Regions from separate parts of the Peribacillus sp. NPDC097197 genome, predicted to be linked through region 3. Evidence: riboswitches for the same ligand, from Rfam matches in the RefSeq annotation. Region 3 holds a riboswitch; each other region holds the start of a gene.
What was found. A riboswitch is a leader RNA that binds a small molecule or an ion and turns the genes downstream of it on or off. The one in region 3 is predicted to bind cobalamin.
Positions count from the first base shown of each region.

Region 1 (6,652 bases), on a different contig from region 3:
GATTGAAAAGGTCCTTGGTAAATATTCGCCGCTTTTGCTTGATAGGTGCGGGGTTACCGTGACCTGCTCCATATTCCAGAATGGGTGGCCCTTCACTAGCGGTTCAGGTTCGAATACATCCAGTATCACATGAGCGAGTTCATGCTCCTGCATGGCCTCTATGAGCACGTCTTCCTTGAACAGATCTCCCCGTCCTATATTCACGAAGACGGCTGTACGTTTCATTGCCTTAAAATGTTCTTTCTTTAACAAATCCTTCGTTTCATCCGTACTAGGCAAGACGCTTACGATATAATCCGCTTTAGGCAATGCTCTCTCAAGCTCCGTAAGGGCGTATAGATGATCGATGTGTTCGACGGCTTTCCCACTACGATTCACTCCGAGGGTCGTCATTCTAAAAGCCTTGGCAAGACGTGCCACTTCCCCTCCAATTGCCCCCGTTCCTAGGATAAGCATCGTTTTTCCATTCAACTCGCCTACTTCTATCTTCCGGTCCCAGATTTCTCCCGCTTCATTCTCAATTAGTTGTTTTAATTTCTTTTCATACTGTAAAAGCATGCCGATTGTATATTCAGCCATCGGGATTTTATGGATGCCCCTAGCGTTGGTCACCATGATTCCGCGTTTCTCAATGGCGGCAAAAGGCATTAACTCCAATCCGGCACTCATGACCATGATCCATTTCACGTTCACTGCCTCTTCAATGATTTCATCGGTTAAATCTTCTCCATATGTAATAAGAACTTCGGCCTCTTGGAGCTTTTCATCCGCCCAAGTTTCTTGATACATGAATGTCAAATCGGGAAATGCTTGTGCCATCTTCTTTTGAATATCTTCATTCGGAATGATTGTTGAAAATACTAACATGATTATCTCTCCTTTTCTTTACATAAAAAAAACACGGGCACTGAATGTCCCGCGCAACTTTCTATGAGGAGGTATTCCCTTACTAAATCATATTCAGGGGTCCTCTATTTGAGTTGGACAAACGCCTCTCCCTATTAAAAAGGGCTTTATTTTAATTGATTTGGATTCAATTCGCATAATTCCGGTGGCACGAATAAACCGTCCTTACGAATCAGTATATCATCAAAGTAGATTGCTCCGCCCCCATATTCGGGTCGCTGGATCAAGACCATGTCCCAATGAGACAATGATTGATTTCCATTATCGGCCTCTTGGTAAGCTTGACCAGTGGCAAGATGCAGACTGCCGCTAATCTTCTCGTCGAATAGGATATCACCCATCGGTTCCATGATATACGGATTGATTCCCAGGGCGAATTCCCCGATGTACCGGGATCCTTCATCCACATCGAGCAAACGATTCATTTGGTCCGACTGGGTGGAAGTAGCTTTCATGATTTTCCCCTTTTGAAACGAAAGGGTTATCCCATCAAATACCTTCCCTTGGTAGGAAGAAGGTGTATTGAAGGAGATCGTGCCATTGATACTGTCTTTTACCGGTGCCGTGAACACTTCGCCATCTGGAAGATTGTTTTTACCAGCGCAAATGACGGCGGGGATATTTTTAATGGAAAAAGTCAGGTCAGTCCCCGGCGATATGATCCGGACTTGATCCGTTTGATCCATCCAATCCTTTAGAGGCTTCATGGCGCTTTCCATTTTGTGATAATCCAGTGTGCACACGTTTAACAAGAAATCTTCATACTGCTCAAAGCTCATGCCGGATCTTTTTGCAGAACCGATGGTCGGATAATTCAGTAGCACCCAGCGCCGGTTATTGACGAAGAACATGGTGGACGTTTTCATGGCATCCTCCTGAAGACGATATCTCTCATGAGTGACACTCACTCCTCGCTCTTCATTTCCATCGCCTGATATGATGATGACTGCATCCACATCTTCGTATTTCTTATAATTCCATTTCGATAAGGTATCGAGCTGTTCCTTAACATTTCCTTTTAGCAGATGACTGGTAATTTCGTCATCTTCAAGTTCCACATAAGGATAGGCCCCCATTCTATAGGCTTCGTCAATCAGTTCCTTCAATAGGGCTTTGGCTGCAACAGGCCCACGGATCAAGACCCGCTCTTTCGCCTGCAGCCTCAGTGAATGATGAATCAGCTGCTTGGCAAGCTTGATAAGTCGCTCATCCTTCATTAGCCTGTACCTTATTTTTCTAGGTCGCGAAGAGTTTCCAACGCTTCTTCGACGTGGCCCTTTACTTTGACTTTACGCCATTCTTTAACGATCGTTCCTTCCTTATCAATCAGGAAAGTCGAACGCTCAATGCCCATGTATTCCTTACCGAAGTTCTTTTTCAATTTCCATACACCATATAATTCAGCGGCTTCTTGCTTTTCATCAGCAAGCAACAGGAAAGGCAACCCATGTTTTTCAATGAACTTTTCATGACGTGTTACCGGGTCCGGGCTAATGCCTATGATGACAGCATCAAGCTCTTCGAATTGTTCATTAGCATCACGGAAATCACAAGCCTCCGTCGTGCAACCGGGTGTCATGTCTTTTGGGTAAAAATATAATACAACGTGTTTACCCTTGAATCCTGATAGGGTAACTTGTTCTCCGTTGTTTGCTGGTAATTGAAAGTCTGGTGCTTTTTCTCCAATTTCGACCGTCATTCTAAACCCTCCATTTCTTTCATCATGGTAAGCGTACCCAATAATCGAAAGAAACACAACTTTCATTTCTTGTTCTTTCTTTCCTTCTGTTCAAAATCGATGACAGCCCTGATCACAAATGCCGCAGGAAGCGTATAGCCAATGAATGCTTGGATTGTCGCGATCATCCGGCCAATGCCGATTGGGGAGATATCCCCATATCCGACGGAGAACATCGTCATCGCACTAAAATAAAATGAAGTCTTCAGCTGCTCGGAAAAGGTTCCATCCAAGCGATTGCCCATATCAAGAATCACCGAATGATTCTGAAGCTCGTATAATAAATAAATCAGTGCAAAACCGACTAATAATGTCGCATATAAATTGCCGAGCCACAGCATATCTTCAAGAGAAAACTTCTTTGCCTCCGACTCAGAAAGAAATAAGGTCCGAATGCTCATCACCATGCAAAAGATAATCCCCACAATCAAAATATAAAAGGTCATCCCCCACGCCTCATTTCAAAAACAACCCACTTCCCTTATACATACTCTTTTGCGAGTCAATATATGCTCGTTTTAGGGGTCAGACCCTATTTCCCAGCTGCTGCACCATCAAGAAAACATAGATACAGCATGGGTTCTCGTGCCACATGGTGGGGGTCAGACCCCATTTCCCGACTTTTTCCTTGTTGACCCATTTGGCCGGGATATGCTAAGATGGGTTAAGTTTTTATAATATTTTGTAAATTTTAGTTTCCGTGTTTATGCGGACGGAGTTTTTTATGAATTTCATATGTGGAGATAGGTTCCTAAGCTTTTTAGGATTAAAAGGGAAGTCCGGTGTAATTCCGGCACGGTCCCGCCACTGTAATGGGAATGTATAGCGCTTTTGTTTGATGCCACTGGTCTTTTTGGATTGGGAAGGCTTTTAGTGCTAAGTAAGAGTTCCCTGAGTCAGGAGACCTGCCTATTTCGACAACACTGTTTTAACCTACGGGAGATAGGGAGGTGTTAGGGACCTTATAATGATAAGGGGTATTTTCGTGCCCCTTTATTTTAAGCATTTCTAACTTTCTCTTTTGACGGTTAGGGGTGCTTTTTTTGTTGTTATTTCATTAAAAGGAGATGGATGTGTTGAAAAGTAGTAATATAGGGTACCCACGAATCGGTGAGGATCGTGAATGGAAACGTACATTAGAGGCCTATTGGGCTGGAACATTAAATGAAACGGAATTCATGGCGCAATTGGAAGCGATCCGTTTAGGCAATTTGCAAAAACAAAAAGATCAAGGCATCGATATCATCCCGGTCAACGACTTTACGTTATATGATCAAATGCTCGATATGTCCGTCATGTTCGGCCTGGTGCCAGAACGCTATTCGGCTTATAAAGGTGGCATGGTCCCCCTTTCCGTTTATTATTCAATGGCCCGTGGGAACAAGGATGAAGTCGCTTCCGAAATGACGAAATGGTTCAATACAAATTATCACTATATCGTTCCAGAGCTAAAACAGTCCCAGCTTACGTTGACAGAAAACAAGCCGCTTGCCGCTTACCGCGAAGCCAAGGAAAAACTAGGAATCGATACGAAACCGGTTATAGTCGGACCTTACACATTCATTTCTTTGTCAAAGGGCTATGATAAAAAAGATCTTCCGGCCATCATCCTGAGCCTGTTGCCTTTATACACAAAAATTTTGCGAGAGCTGGAACAAGAAGGCGTGAAGTGGGTGCAGATCGATGAACCTTCCCTTGTTTCTTCCCTTTCCAAAGACGAGATGAAAACTGTTACATACCTGTATGAAAAATTGAACGAAGCTGTCCCCAACCTGAACATCATGCTGCAAACATACTTTGATGCTGTAGAGCACTACCAAGAAGTGATCGACTTGCCCGTTCAAGGAATCGGCCTTGATTTGGTCCATGACAAAGGAAAAAATCTCAGCAATCTTCAAACAGTCGGTTTCCCGCAAGATAAAATACTTGGGGCCGGTGTGATTGACGGGAAAAACATTTGGCTTTCTGACTTGACGAAAAAAATCAAGTTGGTCGAGTCCATTACGAAACACGTAGCCGAAGATCGAATTTGGCTTCAACCTTCCTGCTCCCTGCTACATGTTCCAGTGACGGTTCGAAACGAGACAGAATTAGCTAGCGAAGTGAAAGAAGCCCTTGCCTTTGCTGATGAGAAACTAGAAGAAATCACACTTTTGGTCAGAGGAAACAACGAAGGTCCAGAATCAATCGAAGAAAAGGTGACGGCAAACAAAGCTGCATGGCAGACCTTAAATAATTCAAAGGCCAGAAACCATAAAGACGTTCAATCCGCTGTCGAACAGGCGAAGCAGCAATCCCATGGCCGTACCCTGCCATTTAAACAGCGCTATCAAAAACAACAGGCGTATTTCAACCTGCCCTTCCTTCCAACCACGACAATTGGAAGCTTTCCGCAGACCGCGGAAGTTAAACAGGCCCGCGGGAAATTCAAACGCGGTGAATGGACGGCTGATCAATATGAAGCATTCGTGAACGAGGAGATTAGCAGATGGATTGATATCCAGGAAGAAATCGGATTGGACGTCCTTGTACACGGGGAGTTTGAACGAACCGATATGGTCGAGTTTTTCGGCCATAAATTGGGCGGATTCGTCTTCCTTGAAAAAGGCTGGGTTCAATCATACGGCTCCCGCTGCGTAAAACCTCCCGTCATCTATGGAGATGTCCATTTCCTCGATCCGATGACGGTCAAAGAAAGTGTGTATGCACAAGCCTTGACGAAAAAAACGGTGAAGGGAATGCTGACCGGTCCTGTTACGATTCTGAACTGGTCGTTCGTCCGTGACGATATTTCACGGGAAAATATCTGCTATCAATTGGCATTGGCCTTGAAACAAGAAGTAGAGGCACTGGAATCAGCAGGGATCAAAATGATCCAAGTCGATGAACCAGCCCTGCGTGAAGGCCTTCCATTGAAAAAAAGCGACCATGATGAGTACTTAAACTGGGCGGTCCATTCATTCTTGATTTCCACTTCGAGTGTGGAAGATACAACGCAAATACACACCCATATGTGCTATTGTGATTTCAACAGCTTCATGGATGTCATCTCCTCCCTTGACGCTGATGTGATTTCCATTGAAACGTCCCGCAGCCACGGCGAGCTCGCTTCCGCATTCGAGGAGAAAACATATGAAAAAGGAATCGGCCTTGGTGTGTATGATATTCATAGCCCTCGCGTTCCTGCAGTGGAAGAAATGGTCGATATGATCGAACGTGGCATCAAGGTACTGGATAAAGACCAATTTTGGATTAACCCTGACTGTGGCCTGAAAACAAGGGGCGTTCCAGAAACCGTCGCTTCACTGAAAAATATGGTCGAAGCCGCAACGGTTGTCCGGAATAAGCTATTGGTCCAACAGGAAAATGACTGATTTAACAACAGGCATTCCCGTTCAACAGTCACGGACGTTTTTAACGGACCTCGTTTTTCCACCTGATACAAACCATCACAATACCATCTTTGGTGGAAAAGTGATGGCGTATGTGGATAAAATCGCCTGCATTGCAGCGATGCGCCACTGCCGGAAACCGGTCGTAACCGCTTCAAGCGACTCCTTTGACTTCCTGGCCCCCATTAAGACCGGGGATGCTATCAATTTGGAAGCCTATGTCACCTGTGCCCATCGAACGTCAATGGAGGTATTCGTAAAAGTAGAACGGGAGAACCTGTTGACTGGCGAAAAGCAACTCACCGCCCGCGCTTTTTTAACGATGCTTGCGATAGACGAAGATGGAAAGCCCATACCGGTTCCACAGGTCCAACCGGAAACGGAAGAAGAAAAGCGGCAGTACGTCCAAGCACAAGCTAGATATCTCGAGAGAAAAAACAAACGCATATAAGCAAAAAATCCCTTCAACAAAATTGTTGAAGGGATTTTTTTTAGTTTCCTGCTCCGCGGTACCTTTTCACACCCTGATTCCAAATGAAGATCGAGATTATGAAAAAGACGACCCCTATAACAGGTGTGGCGAATGCATACGCGTACCACTCTTCTTTTCTAAGAA
Region 1 is NZ_JBNNST010000016.1:2,500-9,151, forward strand. Features, by position in the region: gene ACQKL6_RS17265 (D-2-hydroxyacid dehydrogenase) at 1-867, opposite strand, end outside; gene ACQKL6_RS17270 (aminopeptidase) at 1,014-2,123, opposite strand; gene bcp (thioredoxin-dependent thiol peroxidase) at 2,135-2,605, opposite strand; gene ACQKL6_RS17280 (potassium channel family protein) at 2,668-3,090, opposite strand; cobalamin riboswitch at 3,373-3,571, shown strand; gene metE (5-methyltetrahydropteroyltriglutamate--homocysteine S-methyltransferase) at 3,712-6,018, shown strand; gene ACQKL6_RS17290 (acyl-CoA thioesterase) at 6,011-6,487, shown strand; gene ACQKL6_RS17295 (ABC transporter permease) at 6,528-6,652, opposite strand, start outside.
Region 1: it holds a riboswitch for cobalamin, as region 3 does, so the genes downstream of both, metE (5-methyltetrahydropteroyltriglutamate--homocysteine S-methyltransferase) here and ACQKL6_RS18605 (hypothetical protein) in region 3, are expected to answer to the same signal.

Region 2 (6,652 bases), on a different contig from region 3:
ATGACACGTTCTACTTTGAAAAACATAGAATGTGATATCCACTTTTGCCCATCATTTAATTATAAAAGGATATCAAACTTAGTGCAAACGGGGAATTATTATGACCTTGAAATACCAAAAAGTTTTTATTACGGTAAATTCAGCTGCTACAAGAAAGAAGGCACTGTTGTTTGTCGAAGAAAAACTATTTCAGGAATGGGACCTTCAATATGGAGAACCTCTTACGCTCATTGCCGGACGGCGTTCTGTCCCGGTACTTGTCCAAACATTCGCCTCACCGGAATCCACCATAAAGATCTCACATGATACGAACCAATTCTTATCTCTGCCTCCCTTCTCGGGGCCGGTCTCCGTTTCCTTTCATGCAGAGGAGAGAACGTTGCAAATAGCGCCTTTCCTTGCCGTCCTCATTAACCAGGGGCCCTTGCAGAGCGGCACATTCGGTGAAATGGAACCATTTTATCAGGAGATGATAGCCTATTGTAATCAAAAAGGCTTTCCTTTCTTTTTGGCAAAACCACAGCCACTTGCGGACGGGATCCTTACAGGATATTGGCCAGGGGCGAATGGGTGGGAGACCCTTGAGCTCCCCATTCCTGATGTGTTTTACAATCGGATCCACTCCCGGAAGGTGGAAGGAACACCACTATTCGAAAACTTTTCAACGGAATTGAAATCCCTTGCCATTCCCATGTTCAACGGGCGGTTCCTTTCCAAGCATGATGTGCATGAGCTTCTGCTCTCAGATTATACCCTGCTTCCACATTTACCCGAGACGGTGATGTTTAATGAACAGGAACCCTTCATGACATTTTTAGATAAGCATCCAGTAAGCTATCTAAAGCCCTCGACAGGCAGTCAGGGGCGGAATATCTGCAAGCTGACCGAATCATCGGGCAGATGGGTAATCGAGCATGCTGGAACAGAAAACAATATCCATACTATCGAAACGAAGGAGAAATTATTCTCGGCCTTGAAAAAGTTTTGCCGGAATCAAGCTTACATCCTTCAAAAGGGGATTTCCTTATTCGAGATCGATCAGAAATTAGTGGATTTCCGCATCCTGCTTCATAAAAACGGACAGCATCAATGGAAGGTCACCTCCATGGTTGCACGAATCGGGGATTCGGGAAATATCGTTTCTAACCTCGCACAAGGTGGTGTCATGAAGAACGGTTCCGACTTTTTAAAAGAGATCGTGGATCACCAAGAAGCCAAACGTTTATATCAAAGCCTCATCCGTTTAGCCAAGAAGACGGCAGTTGCGCTTGATGACAACCATCCGGAATTATTTGGGGAGCTGGGTATCGATTTAGCCCTTGATAGTAACAAGCATCCTTGGATCATAGAAGTGAATTCGAAGCCCTCAAAAAAATTCCAAGGTACCTATGAAACATTCCGGCCATCTGTAAAGTCGATTATTGAGTTTATGTATGCGATAAATGAGTGAAGACCATCCATAAAAGGAGTTGCTGGCACGTGTTAATAGGGCTAATGTCCACGAAAGATACACAAGAAAATCATTATTTCACCGAGCTAGCCAAGACGGCTAAAACCCTTGGCATGAATGTTTGTAAGTTCGTACCGGAAAATATGGACGTTGATTCGAAGAAAATCAAGGGCGAGCGCTTTGATGGGGAAAAAGAAGTTTGGCTTCCTGCTTCACTTGACCTTCCTGATTTTGTATATGACCGTTGTTTTCATGGCATTTCCCGTGAGCATAATGATATACGTGAGAAAATAAATTGGTTAAAAGAAAACTCGAATTTTCTTGGGCTTGGCCTCCCTGGCAAATGGGATGTTTACCGAACATTGAAAACCAATCCCCTGCTTCAAGCCTTTTTCCCAGAGACGGAGCGGGTCACGACACCTGAGCAAATAATCGAGCACATGGAACGCCTGGAAAAAATCATCATTAAGCCCGAGTTTGGATCAGGCGGTCTTGGCATTTACCTTCTGACGAAAACTAAGGAAGGCACAACCGTCTCCATGACCAAAAAAGGAACGAAATATGACCGCCAATTCGAATCAAAATCGCAACTGAATAAATGGCTACAGCACTTATTAACTCGCTATAGTTACCTATGTCAACCTTATTTAGAATTGAGCAACCAGAAGAACGAACCATTCGACTTACGGATTTTGCTTCAGAAAAACGAAAAAAACCAGTGGCTGGAACGGGGGCGGGGCATTCGTCTTGGGAAACAAGATCATATCACTTCCAATCTGACGACTGGCGGAGAAGCCTTATCGCTTGAAGACTTCATGAAAAAGAATCCTGATTCCATCCCGGTAACCGTCGAACAAACCATCCAGCATATCCTCCGGACTCTCCCTGTGGAGACGGAAGGCGCTTTTCAAAGGCTATTCGAACTTGGAATCGATTTAGGCATCGATAAGGCGGGGAAAATTTGGATTTTGGACATTAACTCCAAGCCCGGAAGAAAGATCATCCAAACACTCCAACCAGAGTCCATGAAAGAAATTTATCAAGCCCCGTTCAAATATTGCCAATATTTATCCGAACATCTTCTGAAAGCAGGTGAATGACCCATGCGAAAGACATACCCTGCAGAGATTGCCAACATCCCCGGCCACGTCCTTTTTTATCCGTCTGACCTTGGGGAACTGGGGGATATCGAATTAATTTATTTTGGGCAGCATTCCTGCCCTGCAGCCGTCAAGCCAAATCCAGCCATCAAGCAATCAATCGTACTCTCGAATAGTCTTGCAGATTCTTTGATGTTCAACGAGATCGATACTCCCCTTCATTTATTTATATACGGGAAGAGCCTTCATATCGGCCCGCTCATTGGAATTTTCTCATCAGGCTTCACAGGCATTTCCAATAAACCGCTTGGGGAACGTTCCGGCTTTTTTTCGAAATTACTTTCTCTCAGTCAAACAACCGGTTGTATCCCCTTTGTTTTCGGTGAGAATGTCATCAATTGGGATCAAGAAACGATTAAAGGATATGTATATGAGAAGGAAAACTGGCAGATCAATGAATTCCCTTTTCCCAACGTCGTATATGACCGGCTTCCCAACCGAATGACGGAAAACCGTGAGGGGCCAAAGGAAGTGAAGCAAAAGTTCCAAAAGGAATATAAGATTCCTTGGTACAATCCTGGTTTCTTCAATAAATGGGATGTTTACGAACGGTTGAATGCGGATGATCGGGCTTTGCCATTTTTACCGGAGACCTACCCTTTTCAATCTCTATCCGTCGTCGAGACGCTTCTGTCGCATTATCGCCAAGTCTATATCAAACCCATTCATGGTAGCCTTGGCCTCGGCATTCATCAAATTCTGTATGATAAGCATGAAAATGTCTACTATTGCCGGTATAAAAATGAGGAACAGGAAAACAAATTACAAAAGTTTTCCACACTCGAATCCATCCTCAAACATGTATTTCATAATCGACCGCTTGAGAACCTGATCGTTCAACAAGGCATCCCGTTAATCCGCTCTTCAAAGCGGCCAGTGGATTTCAGGGTCCATACGAACAAGGACAGCAATGGGGTTTGGCAAGTGACGGCCATCGCCGCAAAAGTTTCCGGGGCTGGCAGTGTGACGACCCATATTAAAAGCGGCGGGGTCATCAAGACGGTTGCCGAACTATACGGAGATGACGAAGAAGCTAAACGGATCGAGGAAAAGCTATCAGAAGCCGCTCTTATATTAAGTGAAAGCATCGAGGAGCACCTAGATGGCATCATAGGAGAAATCGGCTTCGATTTCGGATTGGATAAAAAAGGGCAAGTATGGATGTTCGAAGCTAATTCTAAACCAGGCCGTTCTATCTTTTCCCATCCAAAGTTAAAGGAATTTGAACTTTTAACCAGGAAGCTCAGCCTTGATTATGCCATTTATCTTACCGAACAGACGATTTCACAAACGATTGGTACACAGAAATGAACATTTTTTATGATGTTCCCTCTGAGAGATGGAGCCATAACGAGGAAGATATGCAGCTATATGCGGGAGCCGCGAATGAGGAAATCCCTTTTAAGCAGGACACCCAGGATCAGACACTTTTTCCGATTACTTTATTTCCGGGAAACCGGGTGCTAGTCGTTGGTATCTTGACCTCTCTAGATCCAAAGAAGGAATCAGGTATAGGGGGGAATTTGACACTTTTTCAGAATTTATCTCAATATTTATCGAATCATGGGATATTGGCCTATGTATTCACGGTTGAATCCTTGCTTTCCAACTACATGAAAGGCTTCATCTTTTCTCCACAAACGAACACATGGAATGAGGTAAAATTACCACTGCCCGATATCGTTTATAATCGCATTCCCAAAAGGGGATTCGAAGCATCGGAAAGTTTTCAAGAACTCCTTTCCTTTTTTAAAGAACATCGTATCACTTTATTCAACCCTCATTTTTTAGATAAGTACTTGATGTACGAAGCATTGACGGAAGATGGATCTCTAGCCCGCCATCTTCCATCGACCATAGACCTATCCGACCCTACCCAACTAGCGGACTTCTTACATTTCCACAAACATATTTATTTGAAACCATGCAAAGGAAGCCAAGGTAAGGGCATCTACACCCTGCTAGAAAAACCTGATGGCACCCTCCAATTCAATAGCCTGAAACATCAGGAATTGTATTCTGATTTCTCCGCGTTTTGGGAAGCCAATAAGGCGTCGCTCAAAAAGAGGGGGTATCTGGCCCAACGAGCGGTCATTCCAAAGAAACTGAATGGACACCGATACGATTACCGTATTCTTGTTCATTATGAAAATGGGTTTTATAAAGTGACCGGCAAGGGCGTGAGGATGTCGCAAACCCAGGAAATCACAACCCATACACCAAGGGGGGGAAAGCTTTTTCCCTATCAGCAGCTACAAACGAGGCCGTTAAACAGGAAGTTGGCGAACATTGCGCAAAGATGTGGAATCATCCTCTCCAGGAAGTTTGGCTTTCTTGGGGAATTCTCCATTGATATCGGGGAAGATACATCCGGTGCTCTATTCATTTATGAAGTCAATTCAAAACCCATGCAATTTGATGAAGAGGAAATTGAAGCGAGCCGCCTACTACATTTAAAAAACCTGTTCATTGAATTAACTTTTCCGAATCACATAAGAAAATAACCTCCATCCTGCTTTTTCCATTATAATGAAATGAGAAACAGCGATATGGAGGTTATACATATGATTACGCATTTTCAATGGAAGCCGTTGCACAAGAATTTACCTGGCTGGAAGATTTCCTTTTACTTCAATAAATTGGCCGTCCAAGCCCTCTATCATAAAGATGGGTCCATTGAGTGGTTAACCAATCCGCCTGTAGAGTCAGAGGAAGAAAAACTCAAGGGCATGATTCATGATTTAATGGTGTACCACGTGTACGACTAAATAGAATAAAGAATCCCTCTTTGGCTAACACTAATAAAAAGCCAAGGAGGGATTTCATTTGGATAAAGAAAAGATTACATTTCTGAAGGATACCGAGTATGACGGTAAGGATTCTGTATATCTCGATATCGATCGTATCATCAATGAAGGACTTGCTGGCGGAAACGTCTATGAAGCCGCGGACACCTTGAACATTGAGGAAGCCCATGACTTTCATGATGAAACGGAACCGAACATCAATAAAGATTGAAAACAAGGGCTTCCCTTATGGGCGGCTCTTTACTTGATTTCTTGATAGCCGAATATTTCTAGATTCACTTGGCTAAAGGCTCTTTCAAGATTTGCTTCGTATTCTTTCCTATCTTCTACGTTTTTGCCATGAACCTGGATTTCCTCAATCAAGCTTGCTCGGCAATCATCTAAAGATATCATTTCTTCCACACAAAAGTTACGCATGATTTGCGCTTTTAAATAGTCCGTAAAATGCTCAACTGTACCAAACAATGATATGGCCCCCTATGATAGCTGTCCTGTCTAATTAACAGGATTCTTTTTGAATATTGTCCAATATGGACTTGTAAAAAACAAAAAACAACTTCCCATTCAGAAGTTGTTAGAGTGCAAACGAAACATAACAAAAATGACCATGATTCCCCATTTTTCTACAAAAATAAGAAAGCATGTTCTTGCTAATTTTTCGCACTTAACACCCCCTATCCTCGTAGGTTTCTGGCGTTGTGCTAAAAACGGGCAGGTCTCCTGGCTCATGATCATCGCTTTTCGAACCTTCCCATCTTTTCTTGCAAAAAAGACAGTGGCATTCCTTCGAATCGCTCTCATTTACAGTTGCGGGACAGCGTCGGATTCTAACCGACTTCCCTTTTAAGCAGATAAGCTACACTTTCTTATCTGCACCCATTTCTAGACGAAATACTATTTTTCAGTTTAACTGTATCAAATTTTCACTAGGATTACAATGAGGCTCCTGCCTTGTTCTTGGGCCCTATCTATCCTCTTTCCTCTTATTCATCATTTCTTCCTGTCCTCTGAATACACCCTACTCTCTTTCAGGATCGATGTAATGATATGCTCCGAATCCCATTCATGACCGGATATCTCGATAAGCGGATACCGATTAGGCAACACGTTTTGCTGAATTTCATGGACTTCCAATCCTTGATCATGCAAACGCAGAATTTCACCGCGCAGATTTTCCAAGTAACTGAGCTTTCTTTCAAACATTTCCTTTCCGTTCGGGACATATCCGGCATGGC
Region 2 is NZ_JBNNST010000018.1:48,060-54,711, forward strand. Features, by position in the region: gene ACQKL6_RS18160 (YheC/YheD family protein) at 101-1,450, shown strand; gene ACQKL6_RS18165 (YheC/YheD family protein) at 1,480-2,550, shown strand; gene ACQKL6_RS18170 (YheC/YheD family protein) at 2,554-3,921, shown strand; gene ACQKL6_RS18175 (YheC/YheD family protein) at 3,918-5,114, shown strand; gene ACQKL6_RS18180 (YheE family protein) at 5,175-5,378, shown strand; gene ACQKL6_RS18185 (hypothetical protein) at 5,437-5,628, shown strand; gene ACQKL6_RS18190 (hypothetical protein) at 5,658-5,882, opposite strand; cobalamin riboswitch at 6,111-6,312, opposite strand; gene ACQKL6_RS18195 (MBL fold metallo-hydrolase) at 6,408-6,652, opposite strand, start outside.
Region 2: it holds a riboswitch for cobalamin, as region 3 does, so the genes downstream of both, ACQKL6_RS18190 (hypothetical protein) here and ACQKL6_RS18605 (hypothetical protein) in region 3, are expected to answer to the same signal.

Region 3 (5,936 bases):
TAAGCTGATATACTTGGTCTTCCTTCACGGCGCTGACATCTTTCCAACCTTTACGGGATTTGATTTCATCCACAGCATTGTCCACATAGCCTACGGTTGTGATGATGGCATCCGGGTTGCGCTTGACGACTTCTTCATCTGCTATTTTCGCCCAGCCCTTTTGGTCGGCAAAGATATTTTCGATACCGGCAGACGCCAAGATCTCTTGCTGGAAGGTTTCAGCTCCCGCTGTATAGATTTCCGGAGAAGGGCTGATTTCGAAATATGTTTTTTCTTTAGAATCGACACTCGCCACTTTTTCTTCAACATCTTTGATTTGTTTTTTTATGTTTTTGACTAGGTCTTCCCCTTGGTCCGTTACGCCCATGACTTTGGCAATTTGATCAATATCGCTATATACATCATCAAAGGTCACGGCTGATTTAATAATGAAAATGGGAATTCCCGCATCTTCAAGCGGCTTTAATGCTGCTTCATCGCCAATTGTGTAGGCAATGATGGCATCCGGTTTCAAAGAGATGATTTTTTCGGAATTGATTGTCATTGAATCAGAGACACGCTCGACATCTTTAGCTTCCTCAGGATAGTTATCGAAATCTGTCGCTCCAATCACCTTATTCCCTACACCAAGGGCATATAAAATCTCCGTATTACTGGGTTGAAGTGAAACGACCGTTTCCGGAACCTTATCAAATGTGATTTCTTTTCCACTATCATCGGTGACGGTATAGGATTTGACTTCTTCAGTTGTTGCAGGATCTTTTTTCTCTATCGATTTCTGATCATCATTCGAGGCACATCCTGTAAGGAAAAGGGCGACCATCAGAAGGGCAATCCAACTGGATCTTACTGTTCTTATCATGTTTTATTCCTCCGTTTTCTTTTTCATTGTTTTGGTTGGATAGGATTTGCTGATAAAGGGAATCTCTTCGACACCCAGTTGTTTATTGACATAGACAGCCATCACGAATAGAACATTGGCAAGCAAATGAGCATAATCAAAAAGAATCGCGGGCACATCTTTTTCCGTACTGACTTTATGCAAGGTACGGACGGATTTCTTGGCTTCACTACGGCAAGTATGCAAAATACAGGCTGCCGTCGATCCTTGGGGTAGCACAAATGTTTCGATGCGTTCTTTCACTTCAGCGACATAATAGTCATAGATTTCACTTAGGCGGTTTAGACCGTCTTCGGTTATGGCCAATTTCCCCCGGGCAGAACCATTTAAATGATAAGCCATCGGCAACAGTTCCATTAAATCCCTGTAGACTTCAGGAATCTCTTTCGTGAACGACGCTGCCAGTCCCATTTGAGTCGTCAATGAATCGGTGCGAATTTCATAATCAACGGTTGAAACTGATTCGCGCATGAATGGGTAGCATAAAAAGCGGGTATCCTTCTTTGCCATAATTTTTCCTCCTTTTTAATAATGTGAATGACCTGCGTATTGCTTTTCGGCGCAAAAGAAAAAGCCGACCAAAGGTATTGGTCGGCAAACAATCATCTATGTATCTCGAACGGAAAAAAAGATGGAAGATTGCCGTACAATCCTCCTAACTTCCGAAGAGCAAAATACGATAAAAAAAAGGCAGGTCTCCTGGCTCGTGCATCATTTTACTCTAAGAACCTTCCCATTTGGATTGAATGAATGGTATCGTGCGTGCGGATTCATTCACAAACAGTGGCATATTTCTTATTTCATTAGCACTTACAGTTGCGGAAACAGCTTCGGTTTTACACCGAATTCCCTATTAAGCTGACAAGTCAGCACCTATTTTCTGCAAGGTTTATATTCACTTAGTACCAGTCTATCATAATTAATTACTTAAATAGTGAAAAGATTTCAAGAAATCTCTTTTATAGGGGTATTATTCTAGTAAACTCACTTTGTAAGGATAAATTGGAGGTTAATGTAAAATGGATGTCGAATAAATAAGGGTTAAGCATGAGTGATTTACATAATCATGGGAGGTAGAGAATGGTTTATAAACAAGTGAATCAGAAACTGGATATGATTTTGGAAAACATTGAAAAGGTCATTATTGGAAAAAGAGATATAGCAGAACTAAGTCTTGTGGCGCTCCTTTCTGGTGGACATGTCTTATTGGAAGATGTCCCGGGCGTGGGGAAGACCGTCTTGGTCAGGGCGCTAGCGAAGTCCATCGGGGCGGATTTCAAACGGATTCAATTCACGCCTGACTTGCTACCGTCCGATGTAACGGGGGTATCGATTTTCAATCCGAAGGAACAAGAGTTCATCTTTAGACCGGGGCCAATCATGGGCCATATTATTTTGGCCGATGAAATCAATCGGACATCGCCGAAAACGCAATCCGCCCTACTTGAAGGAATGGAAGAGGCAAGCGTGACGGTGGATGGTGTGACAAGGAAACTGGAACAACCGTTTTTCGTCATGGCCACTCAAAATCCAATTGATTACGAAGGCACATACCCACTTCCAGAAGCACAGCTAGATCGTTTTTTATTGAAAATGAAGATGGGGTATCCGGAAGTGGCAGAAGAGATAGAAGTGTTGCATCGGGCCCAATATACGGCTCCGATTGAAGAATTGGAATCCGTGATTTCGTTAGAGGAACTGATAGATTTGCAGAAAGAGGCAAAGGCTGTGATCGTGGATGATACGATAAAGACGTATATCGTCGAGTTAGCCAATCAATCACGTAAGCATGAAAGTGTATATCTTGGGGTGAGCCCACGTGGATCGATTGCCCTAATGAAGGCAGCCCAAGCCTATGCGCTCCTAAAGGGAAGGGATTACGTTTTACCTGATGATGTGCAGCATTTGGTTCCGTTCGTTTTTACCCATCGGCTAATCCTTAATCCGGAAGCGAATTACTCGGGGGTGAATGCTGACATGGTGATACATGAGATAGTGGCTACGACGCAGGTACCCGTGAAGAGGGCCGTGACCTAATGCGGAATGTGCTTACCATACTGAAGAAAAACAGGAATGTCTGTGGGATCATAGTGCTTATGCTCATTTCCTTTTGTTTTGCGATGTTTCAAGGCGGGTTTATCAGTTGGTTCATTTTCTATACCTTTTTGCCGTTCGGTGCGTACTCTATGATTCTGCTGTTTTATCCACTTCAGGCTTTTGAAGTGGAGAGAAGAATTAGTAAACACGAATGCCAGGCCGGAGAGTCGGTAGATATGACATTGGTATTCTCCCGGAAAAACAGACTGCCTCTTTTATATATGGTGGTAGAAGAGGATTTGCCGATGGAACTGGAAAAGAAAACATTGGTTTTTCCAGGATTTAAACAATCCTTCCAATTGACATATACCCTGGAGAATCTGCCAAGAGGAGAACATGTCATCCAATCGGTTCGCTTCAAAATAGGGGACTTCTTTGGACTCTATGAAAAAGAAGCGACAGTGCATGCCCCTTTGAAACTCACCGTTTTCCCGGCTTATCAGGAGTTGAATTATAAACAGTTGGAGCATGTCTTCGATCAAGGACAAGTTGGTACGACGAAAAAAATACAGCGGGAACATTCGGTCGTGTCCGGAATCAGGGAGTATCAGCCGGGTGATCAATTATCCTGGATAAATTGGAAGGCAACGGCCCGAACAAGTGAAATCATGACGAAGGAATTTGAAGTGCAGAAAAACCGTGATGTATTTATTATGCTTGATGAGTACGCCTCTCCCTTCTTCGAAGAAGCTATCGTACTTGCGGCCTCTTTGGTGCATGCCTTGATAAAGAAGGGTATGGATGTTGGGTTAACCAGTACGGGATCAATGGAGGCCGTACCGGCTAAAGGAGGCAGTAAACAGAGGAGAAGACTCTTTTACCGTCTTGCAAAATCAAGGGCCACACATACAAACGTCTGGAATGGAAAGAAGAACAAGGGAGTTGTACCATCAAACGCTTCTGTAATATTCATTGTGTCCGAATTAACGATGGAAAAGATAGAAGGTTGGAATGCATTTACCGGGAATAAAGCGATGACGGTATTTTGCGTGAAAAGTCAGGGAGACTTCACGGGTGAGGAAATACGTGCGAAGTCGGTGGCGTTGGCTCGTGGAATAAAGTTGGTCTTCTTTGAACAGGGTCACCTTCAAAATGAACGAACCGAGGTGAAGGCAAATGAACGCTGATTCTACCAAATCGGAAAGGTGGATGCATGTTCTCTTATATATATTTGGTCTTCTATTGATTACCGAATGGTTACGACCCGTAGAGAAGCTTACGGATACAGGAAATATCTTGATTTTCATTATCTTTGTGTTATTTTCCTTGCTCCTACACTATTTTGGTATCCACTGGTTTGTGCGTTTCATCCTCGTAAGTGCCTTTATATTAATTGCGGTCCATTTCTTGTATTCGTCAGATCCTTTCCTGACCTTCAAATGGCTTACTGGTGATTTGCTGGATATAACGGCTAACGTTTCGAATATGTATGAGGGGAAGTGGGAGCTGCTTTCCAACCCCTTTAGAACGCTGTTGTTTTTCGTGCTTCTTTGGCTTGTGACATACTTGATTCATTACTGGGTGACGGTGAGACGAAACATATTTTTACTTTATATATTAACGATCATTTTCCTATCGATTCTCGATACATTCACACCATATGATGGGGATATGGCCATGATCAGGATCATCATCATCGGGTTTTCGATGCTTGGTGTGTTGGCCATGCTACGCTTGTCCATACAAGAGAGATTGGTGTTTTCAGGAGGTTCATTCAGTAAATGGGCCATCATGCTAGCGGGGATGCTGTTAGTAAGCGTCCTCGTTGGTTTCACTGCTCCGAAGTTCGCGTCACAATGGCCGGACCCTGTACCGTTCATTGTTTCTTATTCCGATAAGGTGACAGGAAGTGATGAAAGCTCCGTTGAAAAACGGGTGGGGTATGACGAAGATGATTCATCACTTGGTGGGTCGATAGAGCCGGACAATACGGTCATTTTTTATAATACGACCAATACCGGACACTATTGGAAAGTCGAGAACAAAGATATCTATACCGGAAAAGGGTGGGTTTCCGTTGAGGGAATGGAAGACTATATCAGTTTCTCTAATGGTCAGGATTTGAAGGATATAAAAGAATTTGAGATTCCTGAAGTGTTGAAAACGGAAGACATGAATACAAGGGTAACCATGATGGAAAGTTACTCTCACCTTCTTCATCCCCAATCAGGGTACCTGAAGAAGGTAGAGGCTGAGAATGGAGATTGGTTTAAATATTATACAAATATGGACAAGTACATTTCGGTAGACGAAGGCAGTAAGCCTCTTACCACGAAAGAATATGAACTGGTTTATGAAATGCCTAGCTATGATCTGGCTGACTTACGGAAAGTTACGGAACAGGATGAAACGATGGATGTCCTCATGGAAAGCAATACACAGCTTCCGGAGGGATTGCCAACCCGTATCTATGAACTGGCCAACGAACTTACGGTGAATGAGGATAATTGGTACGATAAGGCAAAGGCGATAGAAAATCACTTCGACGGTCCTGAATTCAGCTATTCTAAAGAAGACATTCCGTATCCAGGCGATAATCAGGATTATGTGGATCAATTCTTGTTCGAGACCCAAATTGGGTATTGCGATAATTATTCAACGGCGATGGTCATTTTATTACGTGCCGCCAACATTCCGGCAAGATGGGTAAAGGGATATACGGAAGGGGAGAAATCAATTTATAAAGGTGAATCCGCCTATAAAGTGACGAATAATAATGCCCATTCATGGGTGGAGGTTTATTTTTCAGGATTGGGATGGGTACCATTTGAGCCTACGAAGGGATTCAATGGGCAAATGGATTTTTACAATTCGGATTTGAATTCGGAAAATACGGAGGAAACCGAGCAGGAAGACAAAAAACTAGTGGAGCAAGATGAGACACAGACTAGAGAGCGCCCGGATACACCCGAAAATGAACCTGGATCAACTAAGAAAA
Region 3 is NZ_JBNNST010000020.1:7,630-13,565, reverse strand. Features, by position in the region: gene ACQKL6_RS18610 (ABC transporter substrate-binding protein) at 1-862, opposite strand, end outside; gene ACQKL6_RS18605 (hypothetical protein) at 866-1,411, opposite strand; cobalamin riboswitch at 1,574-1,793, opposite strand; gene ACQKL6_RS18600 (AAA family ATPase) at 1,982-2,938, shown strand; gene ACQKL6_RS18595 (DUF58 domain-containing protein) at 2,938-4,125, shown strand; gene ACQKL6_RS18590 (transglutaminaseTgpA domain-containing protein) at 4,181-5,936, shown strand, end outside.